One region of the Caballeronia sp. KNU42 genome, then DNA from elsewhere that is predicted to be linked to it. Evidence: predicted binding sites of a transcription regulator. Region 1 holds the regulator's gene; the other holds the start of a gene.

Region 1 (9,235 bases):
ATCACTTCGTAATCCTGCACTTCTGCGTGCGATGCATCGCCGAGAATGCCGGTATGCACGAACGGGAAGTGCGCCATATCGAGGAAATTCTCGACCACGCGCGGCGCCGATGAACGCACTATCTGCGCCGCAAGATTGATCCGGCGCACACCGGGCGTGTCGTACTCCGGAAAGAAATCAAGCGGACGCGAGGGCTCGCCGAGGCACGTCCACACCACGCCGTATTTCTCCTCCACGCGATACGTCCGCGCGCAAGCGCGCTTCGCGGGGCGTATCGAAGAATTGGCGGGAATGTGGATGCATTGGCCATCGACGTCATAGCGCCAGCCGTGATACGGGCACGCAAGCAAGCCGCCCGTCACCGAGCCCATCGACAACTGCGCTCCACGATGCGGACAACGGTCGCGCCAGACGTGGACATCGGTGGAAATATCGGGCTGCGCTGCCGGATCGTCAGATACCGATGCGTCGCGCCAGACCACCAGCCGCTCCCCTGCCACCACAAACCCACGCAATTCCCCGGCGGGCACATCGGCGCTATTACAGACAGGCAGCCATTCGCCGAGCAGCGCGGCATCGGGCACGGAGTGGGCGTCATCGGCAGCACTCACGCTGCCAGCGGAAGAAGCAAATTCAGAGGGTTGCATCGGACGTCGAAAAACCTGCTTAGTAAATAACGATCAACTAACGATCAACCAACCCGACAAACATCGATTCGAAATGAAGCCGGACAGAACCGCAAGCCGCCAAAACACCCTAACGTGCTGAATGCATCCCGCTCCGTTCGAAATCGATCGCAACAAGTCAGCATTAATCAGCCATGAATCTAGCCGATTCGTGCGCTTTTCGGTCACTTTTCAACGACGCAGTACGATTGCAATTCTGCAACACGCAGGCACTGTAGAAAAACGGCAGAAAAACTGCAGAAAACGCGGCATCGATCAGCACTTCGGCATCACCTTCGACATCACATCAGGGAGATTCAGAATGGGGCAGGCGAAGGACCCCTTGCACCGGCAGCGCGGTTACGTGTGGTCGCCGCATCACGATCCGGAAAAAGAGCAGGCGACGCTGCGAGTCATACTGGGCGGCCTCGCAGCGGCAGTCTACGGTGTGCTGGCGTGGTTCGATCCGACGCCCGCCGCCATCGCCAGTTTCCATGCGCTCGCGCTCTGCCTGATCTATGGCGTCGCGACCCGGCTAATCATCAGCAAAATGCAGCGGCAGTCGGATCTGCGCCTCGCTTGCACAACGGTCGCCGATCAGGTCCTGCTCACCGTGGTTCTCGGCGCCGGAGGCGCGCTCACCTTGCCCATGCTGTGGGCCGTTTTCCTTTTTCTGATCGGCGCGGCCGGGCGTTACGGCAAGCGCACGCTGGCGTTGTCGTGTGGAACGGCGCTACTGGGTATCGTCGCGTTGTCCGTCCTGCAGCCCTGGTGGATGATCAATCAGCTCGCGGCGCTCGGGATTGGCCTAAGCGTCCTTGGGGCATCGATCTATCTCGCGGTGCTGATCGGCCGCCTGGGCAGCGCGAACCGCGACCTCGCGTTGAAGGCCGGTACCGATCCCCTCACGGGCTTGAGCAACCGCTACATGCTGGAACAGACCATCGGCCGGGCGGTGATGGCGATATCGACGGGACAGGAAGGCGCGACCGCGCTGCTGCTGATCGATCTCGACGGCTTCAAGGAAGTCAACGATACCTACGGCCACGAAGTCGGCGACGTCGTGCTGCAAACTTTCGCGGCGCTGCTGGCAAGAAGAGTAAGAACCACCGACACAGTCGCGCGCCTCGGCGGCGACGAATTCGTCGTACTGGCGCGGCACGTGACCGGCAACCACGCCGTGCAGACGGTGGCGAACGGCGTACACGCGGTGCTGGCGGAAATGAAGTCGGTGCAGGACCGGGTGATGAATGTATCGGCGAGTATTGGCGCGTGCCTGATCTCGCCGGACCTGAGCCCCGGTTACACGGATATTGCCGCGCTGATGCGCGCAGCGGATCGTGCAATGTATCGCGCCAAGGCGCGAGGCAAGGGCCAGACAGTATTCGCCGACAGCGCGGATTTCGAAACCTGAACTACGTTTATCTGCCGGGGCTCAAGCTTCCACGCCCGACCAAGCCTGTTCCCGCAACTTCGCCCGCAGCCGTGCAACAGCCTGGCTATGCAACTGGCACACACGCGATTCGCTGACTTCCATCACCGCGCCAATTTCGCGCAGGTTCAAGCCCTTCTCGTAATACAAGCTCATCAGCAGCTTTTCGCGTTCCGGCAATTTATCGATGGCGTCAACCAGCGCCGAGCGCAAGCTGCCGTCGAGCAACGCGGACAGCGGGTCGGCTTTATCGACGCAATAACGGTCGAGAAACGGCTCGTCATCGGAAGACCGGTCGAAGTCTTCGTAATAGATCAACTGGCTGCCATGCAGATCCTGCAGCATGGCCTGGTATTCAATCAGCGGCATGTTCAGGTGCTCGGCCACTTCCTGTTCGCTCGCGGACCGGCCGAGATGCTGCTCGACCTTGTGCACAGCGGACTCCACTTCGCGCGAGGTCTTGCGCATGCTGCGCGGCAGCCAGTCGTTGGCGCGCAACTCGTCGAGCATCGCGCCGCGAATCCGCTGGCTGGCGTAGGTCTCGAACTGAGCGCCCTGATCTTCCTTATAGCGGCCGGCCGCATCGAGCAAGCCGATCATGCCGGCCTGGATCAGGTCGTCCAGATCGACGCTGGCCGGCATTTTCGCCACGAGCTGCAGTCCGAGCCGGCGCACCAGCGGCGCGTAGCGGGTCAGGACTTCCGACTGTGACAGTTTTCCCTGGGCGTTATACATCGCATTCACCTTGTTCCTTCTCTTGCGGCATCACACGGACGCGGGACTGCTCATCGCGCGCTGCATCAATGGCGTTTCGGCGCGACGTACCGCGCCGGAGTTGATCGAACGCTCTACCTCTTGCTGCGTTTCCGCTCGCAAGGACTGCACGGGCCATTCAAACTGCGACGCTTGCGGCATCGGCCAGTACTGCAATTCAGCGGCAATCTGCCGGTAATCCCGGGCCGCTGCCGTCGCCGGGAATGCTTCCACCGCGCAACGCGACAGCTCGTGCGCCCGCGCCACGCGCGGATCTTCAGCCACGCAGCCCGCCGGCATGAGCTGCACCGCGAGATAGCGGCCGGCGACGCCCGCGAGGTTATCGAAAGCGATTTGCGCATCGGCGCCGTTCTTCACGTGATTCACGACGACCCGGAACCGCCCGATAGCGTGTGCGTAATGCAGACGCTTGATGCAGGCGTACGCCTCGGTGATCGCGGCAGGCGCTACGCGCGTCACGATCACGAAGTCGTGCGCTTGCACGGCCAGATTCGACAACGCGCCGCTACGGTCAAGCTGGGTATCGATCAGGACCACATCGGCGGGTCCGTCGAGCAGCACCCGGCAATGCGCGGCGTCCTGGCTGATGCGTTCGTCGCGAGGCGCGGCGATCACCGAAAAGCCGAACGGCGTGCGCGTGACGGCGTCCTGCAAGAAACGCTTGCCGGACAACACGGCGCCCAGCGCGCCGTTGTCGGGCACCTTCGCCAGCCGGCTCACCGACAACGCGTTATGGCGCTCATCGATTACCAGCACATCCTTACCTTGCGCGGCGAGCGCGCAGGCGAGGTTGACGACCGTCGAGGTATTGCCGGTTCCCCCCAATCCACCTGCCGGGGCGCCGCACACCGCCACGACCCGGGAGCCGTTGCGTGTCAGCAGACGGCGCAAGCCTTCAGCCTGATCGGACACGAACTTATCCAAAGTGAACCTCATGCAGTTCGGTGGAAGCGCGCGCTGAGAGCGCGGACAGGAGCGGCGGCACATCATCGTCTTGCGGCACGAACGGCGAGCCGTCGCGCGGGATGCAGAAGGCGCTTTTAATCAGGAAACGCTTGGTCGCGACGTACAGGTTTTCCGGCACCTTCTGACCCGTCGATACGTAATGCACGGGCAGCTTGTAGCGGATCACGGTGTCGAGTACGCCACCCAGGTTCGTGGCTTCGTCGAGCTTGGTCAGGATGCAGCCCGCGAGCGGCGCCTGGTCCGGATTGCTCTGATAGGCCTGCACGACTTCGTTCAACGTATCGCCGTGGCTGGTTGCGTTCAGCAGCAGCAGGCGCTGCACCGGATGGCCGGCGCCGCACAACATGGCGATGTGATCGGAGACAGTACGGTCGCGCTGGCTCATGCCAATGGTGTCGATCAGCACGATGTGCTTGTTACGCAGTTCCGAAAGCGCGAGTTGCAGGTCGCTTGCGTCTTTCACCGCATGCACCGATACCCCGAGGATCTTGCCGAAAATACGCAGTTGTTCGTGCGCGCCGATCCGGTAGCTGTCGGTGGTGAGCAGCGCGACCTTGCTGGCGCCGAAGCGCATCACGCAGCGCGCGGCGAGCTTGGCGGTGGTGGTCGTCTTGCCCACGCCCGTCGGGCCCATCAGCGCGAAAACGCCGCCGCGGTTCATCATCGATTCTTCGCTGTCCATGACGGGCAGGTTGTTCTCGAGCACTTGCTGGACCCATTGCATCGACTCTTCGGCTTGTTCGATCTCCGGCATGTTGTCGATCAGCAGACGGACCAGCTGCGCTGAGAAACCGGCCGCGAACAGGCGCTTGGTCAGCGCGGCGTGATTCGGGCTGCGGCGCTGGCGATCGCCCCACAGCAAGCCGGCGAAGTGCTCTTCCATCATGCCGCGCATCGACGAAAGTTCATTCATGACGGTGTCGTTCACGACTTGCTCCATGCGCGTGCGGATGGCTTCGGTCACGGCTGCAGCGGCCGACGCCGGCAGGCCCGCGAACGCGCCTTCCTGCATCGAGCTGGCGGTTTGGGCCGCCGGGGTTTGGATTTGGTGCTGGGTTGCTGCGTGCAGTTGCGCGGTTTTTTGTTCCGCCCGGCGAGCGGCGGCTTGCGCTGCTTCGCGGGTCCATCCGTGGGCTTGCGCGGAGTCCTGCGGCGTGACGGTCACGGGACTGCCCAAGCCCTTCGCAATTGCGGCTGACGCGCTCAGCGTGCGTTGCTGCGCACTTTCAGCCGCTGACTGAGCTACCCGGCGCGCATGCTCGATCAGCCAGGGATTCGATTCGGCCATCGTGCGCGACGTGTCGTCCACTTGCGCTTCGGGCTCCATATCATCCAGCGGTTCGGGATTGGCGCCGAATACCGATGAAAAGACATCGCCGCTTGCGTACGCGTTCGAACCTGAATTCGAATTCAGGTGAGACGGCGCGTGGGACTGCAATTGCGGTTGCGAATGTGACTGCGAATGTGACTGATTCCCGGCCGACTCCCGCAGTTTCATCTCGCGATGCTGGGCGGCGGCTTTCGGGGAGATCTTCGCGAGATCGCCGTCAGCGACCGCGACGATCTCGACGCTGCCGTCTTCGGTTACCCGATTCGACAGCACGACCGCATCGGGGCCCAGTGCTTCACGGACGAGCCGAAACGCTTCACGACTCGTGGCACCGATGAATTTGCGGATGTTCAATTTATCCCCCGATGAGCTCGCGCTCACATTGATCTGTTGCGGTTGACCGGTAGCCCCTGGTTTTGAGCGACGTACCGTTTTCCAGTGAATGAATTATTGCAAGGGTGGCTGGCGGGCCATCGGCTGATAAGAGCCGGGAAAGCGGGGTAATTCGGGAGATCGATGGCGGGGGCGGCGCACGGGCTGCATCGCAGAGGTGCATGCCGGATCAAACATCAGACAATTGCGGTGATGTGGGCCGCGACTGGATCAAAAACTTCAAGAATCGTTTCATTACCCGTTGTGTTATTCCGCCGCAGGGCCGTGATGATTATTTCGCGTGCCGCTTTATTCTCGCGCAACACAGTGCCGGCTGGTTCGTGATAATAATTATATTAAGTTTTTGAAACGACTTTAATCAACCATGGAAATCGATGAACAATGGTTAAGTCGATGAAATATCTATCGTCCATCAAGCCGAACCTACCTATAATAAATCGAAGGACAATTCAAATAAATTGCAATAGCAGAGCAGGCATTTCACGTCCTGACATTAATCAAGGAATATAAAAATGGCTCAAAAACTATTTCACGCACAACCGTTCCCGCTCCCGTTTGATTCACGCACGACAGCATTGGTCATGATCGACATGCAGCGTGATTTTGTTGAACCGGGAGGCTTTGGCGAGGCATTGGGAAATGACGTCTCCCTGGTGCGCAGCGCGATTGTCCCGTGCGGGAAGGTGCTGAAGGCGGCGCGCGACGCGAAGCTGCTGGTCATCCATACGCGTGAGGGTCACCGCGCCGACTTGGCCGATTGCCCGCCCGCGAAACTGACGCGCGGCGGCAAGACGTTCATTGGCACCGACGGCCCCATGGGCCGCATCCTGGTCCGCGGCGAGGCAGGGCACGACATCATTCCCGAGCTGTATCCGGCGGTGGGCGAACCCATCATCGATAAACCCGGCAAGGGTGCGTTCTATCAAACCGACCTGCAGCTGATCCTGCAAAACCACGGCATCAAGACGCTTATCGTGTGCGGCGTGACTACTGAAGTCTGCGTGACCACCACGGTTCGCGAAGCCAATGACCGCGGCTACGAGTGCATTATTCCGGCGGATTGCGTCGGATCGTACTTCCCGGAATTCCAGAAGTCGGCGCTGGAGATGATCAAGGCGCAGGGCGCAATCTTCGGCTGGGTGGGCGACGCCGCGGCCATTGTCGACGGCCTGCGTGGCTGACAACAGCCGGACAGCCATGGCGCGCCTCCTCACGTTCCCGGTGTGCTCGGTGGGTTATATGGCGGAGCACGGGCCACGCGAGACGCAGCGGTTCTGGGTTCATAGCTGCTTTCAGCACGCCATGAACATGTCGTCGGCGAGTGGCGAATTGCTGACCTTGCTGAGTCCACGCTACCAGAACCTGCCCACGGCGATCAGGCTTGCCACGCCGCCTGGCTGGGATTGGCGCCATCAGGCGCATTCCCGGGAGCCCATCACGCTCGAGAACAACGAGTTGCGCGGGACACTCTGGCGCGCCAACCTGGACCGGGCGCCATGCTGGCGGCCCGGAACGGAGCGGGTGCAGGGCGGCCATTCGCCGAACGCGCTGCTGACGGCTTATCCGTTACTGGCGAGCCAGTTGCTGGAGTACTGCATGGAGCGCGAGGTCCGCAGCAACCTGCAATTGCTGCCGGGCTGGCCGCCGGGTGGGCGCATACCGCGCCTGAACCCCGGCGACGCAAAGGCGGAGTTGGAAAGCAGCGTCTCGGAACTGATTGGATACGGCGCAGGCCTGACGCCGGATGGCGATGACTACCTGCTGGGCTATCTGGCGTCGTTATGGCCATGGCAGCATCTCGGCGTCATATCCAACCATTTGAAACTATTGCGTCCGGCAATCAAGAGTCAGCTTCACCGGACCACCAGTATCAGCCGGCATTATCTCGCGCTCGCGTTGCAGGGACATTATTCACAGTCGATTGACCATTTGACGTCTGTCCTGATTCACGGAAGCACGCCGGCGGAAATAAAACTTTCGGCAATCAACGTCATGAAATTCGGCTCGTCCTCTGGCGCAGATTGTCTTGGAGGTTTCCTGCACGGAATAAGAGCGCTTGGAAAAGTGCAGCTGAAAGAAATGAACTGATCTTTAATATGGATTAGCCGAAAACGATTATCGAGTTAATCAGATTGATGGCACCCGGCGCGTGCAACGCCGGGTTCGCCAGGCGAGCACTCGGCCGAAATCTGGACCAGGCAAGTGTAACGATTACCGGAAGCTGAAATGAGCATAAGAACCAAAGTCTTCAAGAACATGTATCAGGACTCCGTTTCCCTGATGCAGATATCCGCGCACATCTCGAAGCTGGCTGGCATCGAGCAGGCGTCGGTGGTGATGGGAACCAGCACCAATCTGGCGCAATTGCGCGATGCGGCGCTGGATGACGGCTGCACCGCCGGGCCGAACGATCTCGTGATCGCGGTACGCGGCGAGATCGCGGCGTGCGATGGCGCGCTCGTTATTGCGGAAGAGCGGTTGAACAGCAAGCCGGAGGAGTCGAGCGGCGACGGCGTGCGTCCGCCGCCGCTCGCCAGCCTCGAAATGGCAGTGGAACAGCAGGCGGCATCGAATCTCGCCTTGATCTCGGTCCCCGGCGATTACGCCGCCGCCGAAGCAATCAAGGCGCTGCGGTTGGGGCTCTCGGTCATGCTTTTCTCCGATAACGTCAGTCTCGCCCACGAGCGCGCAATCAAGACGCTCGCGGCTGAGAAAAACCTGCTGGTGATGGGCCCCGATTGCGGGACGGCCATCATCAACGGGATGCCGCTGGGCTTCGCCAATGTCGTCAAGCGCGGGGCGATCGGCGTCGTGGCGGCATCGGGGACCGGACTGCAGGAAGTGACGTGCCGCATCGACCAGTTGGGCGCCGGGATTTCGCAGGCGCTCGGCACGGGCGGGCACGACCTGCACGAATCGATTGGCGGGATCTCCATGTTGTACGGTCTCGATGCGCTCGCCGCCGATCCCGACACCCAGGTGATCGTGCTGATCTCCAAACCGCCGGCGCCAGTCGTCGCGGAAAAGATCCTGGCGCGGGCGCGCGCGGCGGGCAAGCCGGTCGTCGTCAACTTCCTGGGCGCGCGGCCGGAGGACATGAACGTGCCGGGCATCATCCCGGCGTACACCCTGGCCGATGCCGCCGGCTTCGCCGTCGCGTTGCTCTCAGGCGCCGCACTGCCGGCAACCGTAGCGGAGATCAGCACGCCGGACGCAGGCCGTCTCCACGATTACAGCCGTACATTGCGGCCCATGCGGCGCTTCATTCGCGGCGTGTTCGCCGGTGGCACGTTTTGCTACGAGAGTCAGTTGTTGTGCCGGGAACGCGGCTTCGCCGCGTCGTCGAATACGCCGGTTGCGTCCAACAGCAAGCTCGACGATATCTGGCACAGCACGGGGCACACACTCGTCGACATGGGCGATGACGATTTCACGCGCGGCCGTCCGCATCCCATGATCGATCCCACGCTGCGCAACCAGCGGATCCTCGCGGAATTGAACGACGCGCAAACCGCCGTCGTGTTGTTCGACCTCGTGCTGGGTTACGGCGCATCGACAGAACCCGCCCGCGAGTTGCTGGAACTGATCGAACACGCGCGGCTGCAAGCGGCGGGTCAGGACCTGCCGGTGCTGATCTCCCACGTCTGCGGCACGCAAGCCGATCCACAAGTCAGA
Region 2 (9,235 bases), on a different replicon from region 1:
CTGGCGAGATGGGACTGAAGCACGACGAGGATCACCTTCGTCGCGGGACACACCCTCGAAAGGGTGACGCTAGTGTCACCGCATTCGCGCCGAAAGGAAATAACGCTGGCCTCGATTTGACAAAATTTGACGATTCGTCTCTGAATAGGCGCCCCGTGTCAAACGATGAATTCGCCCAAGGGCGCCGATGGCAACGTGATCAGGAACCGCGCGCCACCCGAAGCGGACTCTTCCAGCCGCACCTCGCCGCCATGCACCAACGCGACGCGCCGCACAATTGCCAGCCCAAGCCCGAAGCCGCCGGTGTGCCGGTCGCGGCTTGCATCCAGCCGATGAAACGGCTCAAAAATACGCGTCCGTTCCGCAAGCGGAATACCCGGACCGTCGTCGTCCACGATCAGCACGAGCGCGCCCGCCGGCCCCAGACACGCGCTCAGCGAAATGGCGCGCTGCGCGTAGCGGGTGCTGTTGCGGATCAGGTTCAACAACGCCCGTGCGACCAGTTTCGGATCGCACACATGGCTCGCCGGCGCGCCGGACGTTGTGACAGAGAGGCTCAGCCCACGGTCAGCGACGTCGTTGGCCATGCTTGCCGCCACGCTGTCCAGCAGTTCGCTCACCGATACCTGCATCAGCACCCTATGCGCCGCGCCTTGTTCAAGCCGGCTTAACGTGAGCAGTTCGGTGACCAGTTCATCCAGTTCACGCACGTCGCGGCGCAGCGCAAGTTGACGTTCGCGCTGGCGCTCCGGCGATTCGGGCGACTGCAACAAAGCGAGGCCGAATTCGAGCCGCGCAAGCGGTGTTTTCAGCTCATGCGAGATCCCGTGCATCATGTCGCGCTGATGCAAAATCGACGCTTCGATCTGCCCGGCCATTTCGTTGAATTGATTCGAAAGATCGTAGATATTCGATTTCTTCGATAACGCCGCGCGCGTCGACAACTGACCCCGGCCAAACGCGCGGGCAGCGGCCTCGAGCTTCCTCAAGTCACGCCAGTGATAGTGGACCCACAGGACGACGGACAACAGCGTCGCAAGCGCGACCACGGCATATGCCAGTGCCTTGATGTCCAGGTTGCCGGGCTCATCGGGGTGGGCGTGGACGATCGTGCCATCGGGCAACGGCAGGTAGTAATCCTTACCATCCATGCTGAGCACCAGCTTGCCGTCGCGCAGGTCGCGCAACTGCTCACGGTCGAGCAGCGGAATCACGTCTTTCATCGTGAGCAGGCTGAAACCCTCGTCGCCGTGTTTTTGCAGTTCGGCCAGCGCGGCTGCCCGCTGCTCACCGGGGTGGCGTTCCAGGTAATCGGTAAGCACGAACGCATACGCTTTCACGTTCTCGCGTTCGTTCGCGGTAACCCTCTCATGGAAGAGCTGCGAGAAGTACTCATTGACGAACACAATGGCGACGCCGCCGCCCAGCAGCACGATCAAATACAGGCGGATCAGTGAACGCAGCATTCAATCCTCCCACGCCGACGGGCTGAACAGATAACCGCGGCCCCAGATCGTCTTGATCTTGTGCGGCTCCGGCGACGCGTCTTCGAAACGCCGCCGCAGCCGCGAGATTCCCGAGTCGACGGTACGGTCGAGCCCGTCGAATTCGATGCCGCGCAATTGCTTCAGGATATCGTCGCGGCTGAGCACGGTGCCGGCGGCGCGCGCGAGGATCACGAGCAGGTTGAACTCGGCGGTCTTCAGGTCGATGTCCTCGCCGCGCCACGTCACCGTGCGATTCGGCGGTGAGATCACCAGTTCGCCGAACGTGAGCGTGCCGGCCGCCGCGGCCGGCGTCATGATTTCCTCAGCCGGCTGCGACCGCCTGAGCAGCGCACGTGCGCGCGCCACCAGCACACGCGGTTCGATCGGCTTCACGACATAGTCGTCCGCGCCGGTTTCCAGTCCCGCAACCTGGTCGAAGACATCGACGCGAGCGGTCAGGATCAACACCGGCACGCTCGAAAAACCGCGAATACGCCGGCACACTTCCATACCGTCCATGTTCGGCAGCATCAGGTCGAGGATCACCAGCGCGGGCTTGTGCTCGCGCACGGCGGCGACCGCAGTATCGCCTCGCCGCACGATAGTCACCGCAAATTCATAGCTGCCCAGATACTCCCCGATCAGTTGCGCGAGGCGATCGTCGTCCTCGATCAGCAACACGTTGTACTTGGGTGAGACCTCGTTCATTTGTTCTTCTCCGCACTTGGGGCAGCACTAGCAGCCGCCGATTCTATCCTCGCGCGCAAAGGTCGGGGCCGTGCGCAACACTCGCGGACACTTGAACACAATTGAGCACAATTTAGCGAAACTTCAAAACAGACACCGGTCAACCGCGTCCCTAGACTGCGGCTTCTCTCATAGAAAAAGACCTGACCGTGCGCAAACGCCTCTCCTATTTGTGTCTCCCGCTGCTTGCCCTGACGTGTTCCTCCATCGCTCATGGCGAGAATTTCTATACCTTCGGATTGGGCACCGGTGTTGCGCCGCGTTACCTCGGCAGCAAGGACTATCGTGGCCTGGTCGCGCCAGTCTTCTCCGCTGAGTTTTCCAACGGCTTTTTCATCAGCCCGTTCGAAGGCGCCGGGTACAAGAAGACTTTCGCGAACGGCATCTTCGTCTCGAGCGCGCTCGACTATGACTTCGGCCGCAGCGACAGCAATCGTGCAGACCTGCCCGGCTCCAACTACCTCAAGGGCATGGGCCGCATTCCCGGCTCGCCGATGATGCACTTCCAGGTCGGCGCCACGGTGTTCGGCGATACGACCATCAGCGTGACGCTCGACCAGCCGCTCACGCACACCACGCGCGGCGTCAGCGGGCATCTCGATGTGAGCACGCCGGTTCTGCACACCGCCACTAACGACATCAGCATCACGGGCAGCCTGCACGCCGGCAGCGGCCGCTATACGCAGACCTTCTTCGGTGTCACCGACGCGCAGTCCGTAAGCAGCGGCTTCCGGCCGTACTCGGTGAAAGCCGGCATCGACCAGGCAACGGTCTCAGCCGCGTGGATTTATTCCTTCACGCCGAAATGGTCCGTGCGGACATCGGGCGGCGTGACGCGAATTCTCGGCTCGTCGGCGGACAGCCCGATCGTGCAGAAGAAGAACGCTTTTTTCGCTACGACAGCAGTGATGTATCGGTACTAGATCCGGCGCTATTAAACCCGGTGATATCAGGCGCGTCGCGGGCGCGGCGCCAGCCGCTCCCCGCTGTTACCCGCTACCCATTTTTCTTCTGCACGGAGAACGCTATGTTTGCATGGCAAACCCCTTTGTCCACCGCCTGGCAAGACAGCCTCACGGCGTCCACGCGCATGCATGTGGTGGGCATCGATCGACTGGTGCTGACCGGTGCTACCGGTTTTATCGGCGGCACGGTGCTGGTGACGCTCATGAATGCCGGCCTGATCGAACGTCTCGTGTGTCTTGTGCGCGCGGCGAATGCGCAGCAGGCGCTGACCCGCCTGCGTGCCTCCGCCATACGTTGCGGCCTGCCGTATGTTCGCGCGCAACGGCTGACCGAGGCGAACGTGATCGTGGGCGAGCTGGGCGGCGATTTTACTGAAGCGGACCTCGCGCGATTGACGCAGGCATCGCATGTGATCAACTGCGCCGCCATGGCGTCGTTCTCCATGAACTCGCAAGTACTCGATATCAACGTACGCGACACGCTGCGTTTTGCTTCGCACTTTGCCGACAGTAAAGTGCTGCGGCGTTTCCTGCACGTCAGCACGGCCATGGCATGCGGTACGCAATGCAGTCCGGTCGTACCCGAGTCCGCTTTCGGATTTGGCGAGAACGAGAGCGGGAACGAGGACGGGAACGAGAGCGGGGACGGGAGCAAGACGAACCACCTCGTGCCCTATACGCAAAGCAAGCGCGATGTCGAGCGGCTCCTGCGCCTCTACTACCCGTCGCTGCCGCTGGTCGTGGTGCGGCCATCGATTGTCGTCGGGCATACGGTGCTGGGCACGTTGCCTTCGCCGAGCATCTTCTGGGTGTTTCGCGTGGTGCATGCCGCGCGGCGCTTCAGCGCAAAAGCGATGACCCGGCTCGATGTCGTCTCGGTCGACGATTGCGCCCGCGCGCTGGCCTTGCTCGCCGTCAAGCCGAAGCTGGCGTTCGACACCTACCACGTATCGGCCGGCTCGGAGGCGCCGACCATTGGCCAGATCATCGGCGCGATGGATGAGGCCACGGGTATATCGGGGAAACGCTACTCCATCTGCGCGCCGCGCGATTTCCGCAGGATCGCATGCGATGTGGTCGGGCGTCAGCACCGGGCCGCGGCGCGGTTGATCGAACATGCGCTGGGTATCTATGCCGGGTTCGCCAACCTGGACTACCAGTTCGATAACCGCCGCCTGCGCGACGAGATCGGCTTCGAGCCCTTGCCGTTTATCGACTATGTCGGCGAATGCGTGCGGACCTCGCGCGGCGTTGGCATCGTCGAGCAGATGCGCTGGGATTTTAAGTAAGCAGCGCACGCGCTTTCTTCGTCATCGCACAACGAACGCCGCCCATCGCGCGGCGTGTTCATCGTCAACCTCTGTTTCCGGCCAGTGCGCCCGCACTGTTGGCCCCGCCGAATAACGCAGTCAGATAGCTTGCATTGCTGCTCATATGCGCCATCAGCGTATTGAGTGCAGTGAACTGCGCGTTGTAACTGTTCGTCAGTTGCGTGGCGAATGCATCCAGCTTCGTGCCCTGGACCTTGATGTTGGCGAGGTCCTTGTTGAGCGACGTTGTCCTCGTATCGAGCAGGCCGTCTTTCTTGAGAAAGGTCGTGAGGGTTTTGTTCATCTCCGCGCCAAGACCGGATTTCGAATTGAACAGCGCGTTGACGGTGCCGGGCTTGTTGGCCAGCGCCGCGGTCAACGCGGTTTCATCGATCTTCAGCGTGTTGTCCTTTTGCAGCGTGATACCGATAGACCCCAGGTTCACCATCCCCTTGTTCCCGTCCGCCGCGCTCGGGACGCCCTTGCTGATCGCGGTTGCAAGCGCGTTCCTGACCGTGTTCATCATCGAGTCGCCGAGCAAAGGACCGCCTTGCGAACCCTTCGGTTGCGACGTATCGAACGAAGTCAGCGACGCAGCCATGCCAATGAAGTTGTTATACGCCGTGACGAAGGCCTTGATCGAGCTCTGCTGCGCGCTCGTGTCGGAGCTGATGCTCAGCGTCTGGGTCGTGCCCACGGACTCCGAGGTGAGGTTGATCGACAACCCCGCAATAGCCGATGTCACGCTGTTGCCCGGGCTGCTGACCTGCGTGCCGGCCACCGTCAGCAACGCGTCCTTGCCGGCCGCGGTTTGCTTCCAGTTCTCCGATGTCCCGATGCTCGTGTACGGCGCCACGGTCTTGTCCGGGTCCGAGGGGTCCACCGTCGATGTGGACGAGCTGACATTGAGCTTCGACAAGCCGGTGTTGTCGCCCTCGCCGCTCGGTGTGACCTCCACCGAAATACCGTTCGCCACACCCGTAGTCGACGAGTGCAGCACAAGATGCGCACCGTCGGTACCGGTGATCACCGTCGCGCTCACGCCCGGATTGCCGGAGGCGGAATTGATCGCGGCGGCAATGCCGCTCAGCGTGTTGTTCGACGAATCGATCTTGATCGACACGTCCGAGGCGCCCACGGAAAGTTTCAGCGTGCCGGCGCCGAGCGCTTCCTTGGCGCCGAACCCGCTGGAGGTGATGCTTTGCGATGTCGCGATGTTGGTGACCTGGATCGCATAGCTGCCCGCGGTGGTGCCCTTGCCTGCTGTAGCCGTGATGCCCTTGCCGTCGGCCTTGGCGGTGACAGCGGATAACGCGGTGCCGTCCGACAGCGACGCCAGCGCGCTTTGCAGCAGCGACATGACCGATTTCAACGAACCGACAGCGGTCAGTTGAGCGGTGCTGGTCTTCTGTTTTGCGGCGTTAGCCGCGTTAAATCCGGCCACCCGCGCGTTGACGATAGCCGCGACAAGCGCGGGTACGTCGGTGTTCTTGCCGGTCGAGCCGTTGATTAGAGATTGTCCCGCGGACTTGATTGCGTCAGACATGGAAACTGGAACTCCCTTGGTTTTTCTCCGGGTTGGGATGATCGGCATCTCTATTGTTACGATCAATTACCTTTATATTACGGTACGCCTACACAATACTTTAGAGAATATTTCAGTTATTTATCAGAGGAAAGCCGCACGCTTACCCGCTTTCGTATTAGCGCGCGCATCGCGGTATTGCCCCTCTTCCAGCCCGCTTAAAAAACTCAAAGATCGAGCGACGGATTTCCCGGAAGCGCGCGTTTAAGCACTCGAGAGCATTGGCATCGAGCGTCTTGAGCGTCTTATCTACTCCGGGGAACCGTCATGAAAACATCAAGAGGATGGGCTTCGCCCACGTTCGCGGTAAAAGCCGCTTTGGCCGTCGTCACCGCGCTGGCCGCGCTAGCCAGTGCTCCGGCATGCGCGCAAGCGGTCATCATCGCTCCGTCGGCGCCACCGCCGATGCGCACGGAAGTCGTACCCGTCGCGCGTCCCGGTTATGTGTGGGATGGCGGCCACTGGCGCTGGGCCGGCCGCGGCTACGAATGGGTGCCGGGCCACTGGAGGCCGGTACGGATCGGCGCACATTGGGTGCCTGGTCACTGGGTGCAACGCGGACCGAACTGGCGCTGGATCGAAGGTCACTGGGCACGCTAGAGCGGACCCGGCTTTGTTGACCATAGCACCACGTAAAAGGCAGGCACCCATGCTTAAAACTCTAGTCGCCATTGCATTTGCGGCCGCGGCACTTTCTGCGTGCGTCGTTTATCCCGCGCGGCCGGCTTATTATCGGCCGGCGGTCGTCGTGTATTGAGCAGTCCCCACGCTGGCGCGCCGGGCCGCAGGCCAACCCGGCGAGAAGCTGTTGAACATGTGCTGCGAGATCAGCGAGATCAAACACATTGAACGAAGAAGACCCGGACGCGGAGTTGCTCGCGCGTATCGATGGCAGGGAACCCGGAGCGGTTCGCGAGATGGTCGCGCGCAAGCTGCCGCGGCTGCTCGCGCTCGCGACCCGGATGCTGGGAGACCGTGACGAGGCGAGCGACGTGGCGCAGGAAGCGTTCGTGCGGATCTGGAAACAGGCGTCGCGCTGGCAGCGCGGCCAGGCACGCTTTGACACCTGGCTGCATCGCGTGGCGCTCAACCTGTGCTATGACCGTTTGCGGCGCCGTCAGGATGTCATCTCCGATGACGACGCCCCCGAACCCGTCGACCAGGCGCCGCTGCCGGAAGATCAACTCGACGAATCCGCGCGCAGCGAGCGCATTGCCGCTGCGCTCGCCGCGTTGCCGGCACGCCAGCGCGAGGCACTGGTATTGCAGTACTACCAGGAACTGCCGAACGTCGAGGCAGCGGCCTTGATGGGCATCAGCGTCGAAGCGCTGGAAAGCCTGCTTTCGCGCGCCCGCCGAACGTTGCGCAGCCGCCTTGCCGGCGAGCGCGGCGAGCATGTCTTTGGAAAGGAACGCCGATGACCCCCGAACGCTTTCGCCGCCTCACCGAGGCTTATGGCGCCATGCCGGAACACTGGCCGGCAGCCGAACGCGCAGAAGCCCAGGCGCTGCTCGACCAACGGGACCCGGCTGTCCTGGCCGCGCTGGCCGACGCCCGCTCGCTCGATCTCGTGCTATCGAGGCACAGCGTGGCCGTGCCCGAATCAGATCTGGTCCGGCGCATCCTCGCATCCGCGCCATTGGCGCCGCCACGTCAGGAATCCGTATGGAAGCGGCCGCAATGGTGGCTCTCGGGCGCGGGTCTCGTGGGGGTGGGCGTGGCTGGCATTGCCGCGGGCGTGCTGGCCATTTCGTTGACCGGATCTTTCTATAACTCGCCATCGAACCCGCCGAGCCTCTTCGATCAAACCGGTGAAAGCACCGTATTCAGCAGCGCGACGGCCGACTGGAGCGACCAATGACCATGCCGACAACCCGGCTCAAGACACTGCTGATCGTGTCGCTGGTGCTCAACATCTTCCTGCTCGGAGCGATAGCGGGCGGAACGTATCGATGGGTGGCGAAGCAGCGGGCCGACGTGCTCGCACAGCAACGCGGCTTGCGTTTCGCCGCGGCAGAACTGCCCAAGGATCGTCAGGACCAGCTGCGCCAGTCGCTGCGGCAGACACGCCGTGAGAGCCTGCCGTTGATCACGGATGCCCGCGCGGGCCGTATCGATGTGGTGCAGGCGCTCGCTGCGCCGCAATTCGATCGCGCCACGCTCGACGCTGCGCTCGCCCGTACCCGCGCAGCCGATGTCGCCGTGCGTGCACAGGTCGAAGCAACGGTGGCTGAGTTCGCCTCCACGTTGACGCCCGATGAACGGCTCAAACTCGTCGATGCCCTGGAACAGCACGGCCCGCTGCATGTCGGGCCGCCGCCCAAAAAATAAACTCGGGACGCGCCGACGGATTCACGCAGCCCCGCCGTTTAAGCAACATAGCAACTCGATTCGTGGGAACTGCCATGGCAGACGTGACATCTGTGACATCAGTAACCCCTGCCGCGATCGCGCTGAATCGCTTCGGACTCGGTGCCCGTGCGGGGGAAACAGCCCCGTCCGATCCAAAGGGCTGGCTCAAGAGCCAGCTCTCCGGTGCAAGTTATCAGGCGATGCCGCAAGCGTTAGGAGACCAACCTTCAAGCAGTGCGCTCGCGGCCGAATTCGCCGACCGCCAAAGCGCCATCCGCAACGCCGGCACCGACGACAAGCAGGCGGTGCGCAAGTCCTATAACGAAAAACTCCGCGATGTTTATCGCGCAGCGGTCAATGCGCGGTTCGTGAGCGCGCTGCAAACGCCCACGCCTTTCGTCGAGCGGCTGGTGGCTTTCTGGTCGAATCACTTCGCGGTATCGGTGGAAAAACCGCCCGTGGCCATGCTTGCCGGCTCGTTCGAAACTGAAGCCATTCGTCCTCATGTACTGGGCCGTTTCGAGGACATGCTGGTCGCGGTCGAACGTCATCCGGCCATGCAGATTTTCCTCGATCAGGCGCGCTCGGTGGGCCCCGATAGTCCGGCGGCCGAACGCGCCGCCATGCGCCACCCCGAGCGCAAGCCCGGCCTCAACGAAAACCTGGCTCGCGAGATCATGGAGCTGCATACGCTTGGCGTGCGCAGCGGCTACGATCAAAACGATGTCACCGAGTTCGCCCGTGCGCTGACGGGCTGGAGTATCGGTGCAATGGGCGGCATGGGCGCGG

What was found. Region 1 encodes FliA, which starts transcription of late flagellar genes. Its sites were predicted from a motif close to CTAAAGTTTNNNNNNNNNNNGCCGNTA; they were not measured.
Region 2: fliD (flagellar filament capping protein FliD) is a predicted target of FliA. The motif match lies at 6,133-6,159, and genes of this name have one in related genera.

The regions. Positions count from the first base shown of each region.
Region 1 covers NZ_CM132388.1:2,861,701-2,870,935, reverse strand. Annotated here, with positions in the region: gene ACSOSP_RS12910 (Rieske 2Fe-2S domain-containing protein) at 1-647, opposite strand, end outside; gene ACSOSP_RS12905 (diguanylate cyclase) at 988-2,079, shown strand; gene ACSOSP_RS12900 (RNA polymerase sigma factor FliA) at 2,101-2,832, opposite strand; gene ACSOSP_RS12895 (nucleotide-binding protein) at 2,863-3,795, opposite strand; gene flhF (flagellar biosynthesis protein FlhF) at 3,788-5,521, opposite strand; gene ACSOSP_RS12885 (cysteine hydrolase family protein) at 6,073-6,741, shown strand; gene ACSOSP_RS12880 (DUF2877 domain-containing protein) at 6,758-7,648, shown strand; gene fdrA (acyl-CoA synthetase FdrA) at 7,787-9,235, shown strand, end outside.
Region 2 covers NZ_CM132389.1:356,569-365,803, forward strand. Annotated here, with positions in the region: gene ACSOSP_RS20715 (ATP-binding protein) at 159-1,466, opposite strand; gene ACSOSP_RS20720 (response regulator) at 1,467-2,195, opposite strand; gene ACSOSP_RS20725 (MipA/OmpV family protein) at 2,384-3,157, shown strand; gene ACSOSP_RS20730 (SDR family oxidoreductase) at 3,262-4,488, shown strand; gene fliD (flagellar filament capping protein FliD) at 4,553-6,055, opposite strand; gene ACSOSP_RS20740 (YXWGXW repeat-containing protein) at 6,362-6,694, shown strand; gene ACSOSP_RS20745 (RNA polymerase sigma factor) at 6,940-7,515, shown strand; gene ACSOSP_RS20750 (hypothetical protein) at 7,512-7,955, shown strand; gene ACSOSP_RS20755 (periplasmic heavy metal sensor) at 7,952-8,425, shown strand; gene ACSOSP_RS20760 (DUF1800 domain-containing protein) at 8,500-9,235, shown strand, end outside.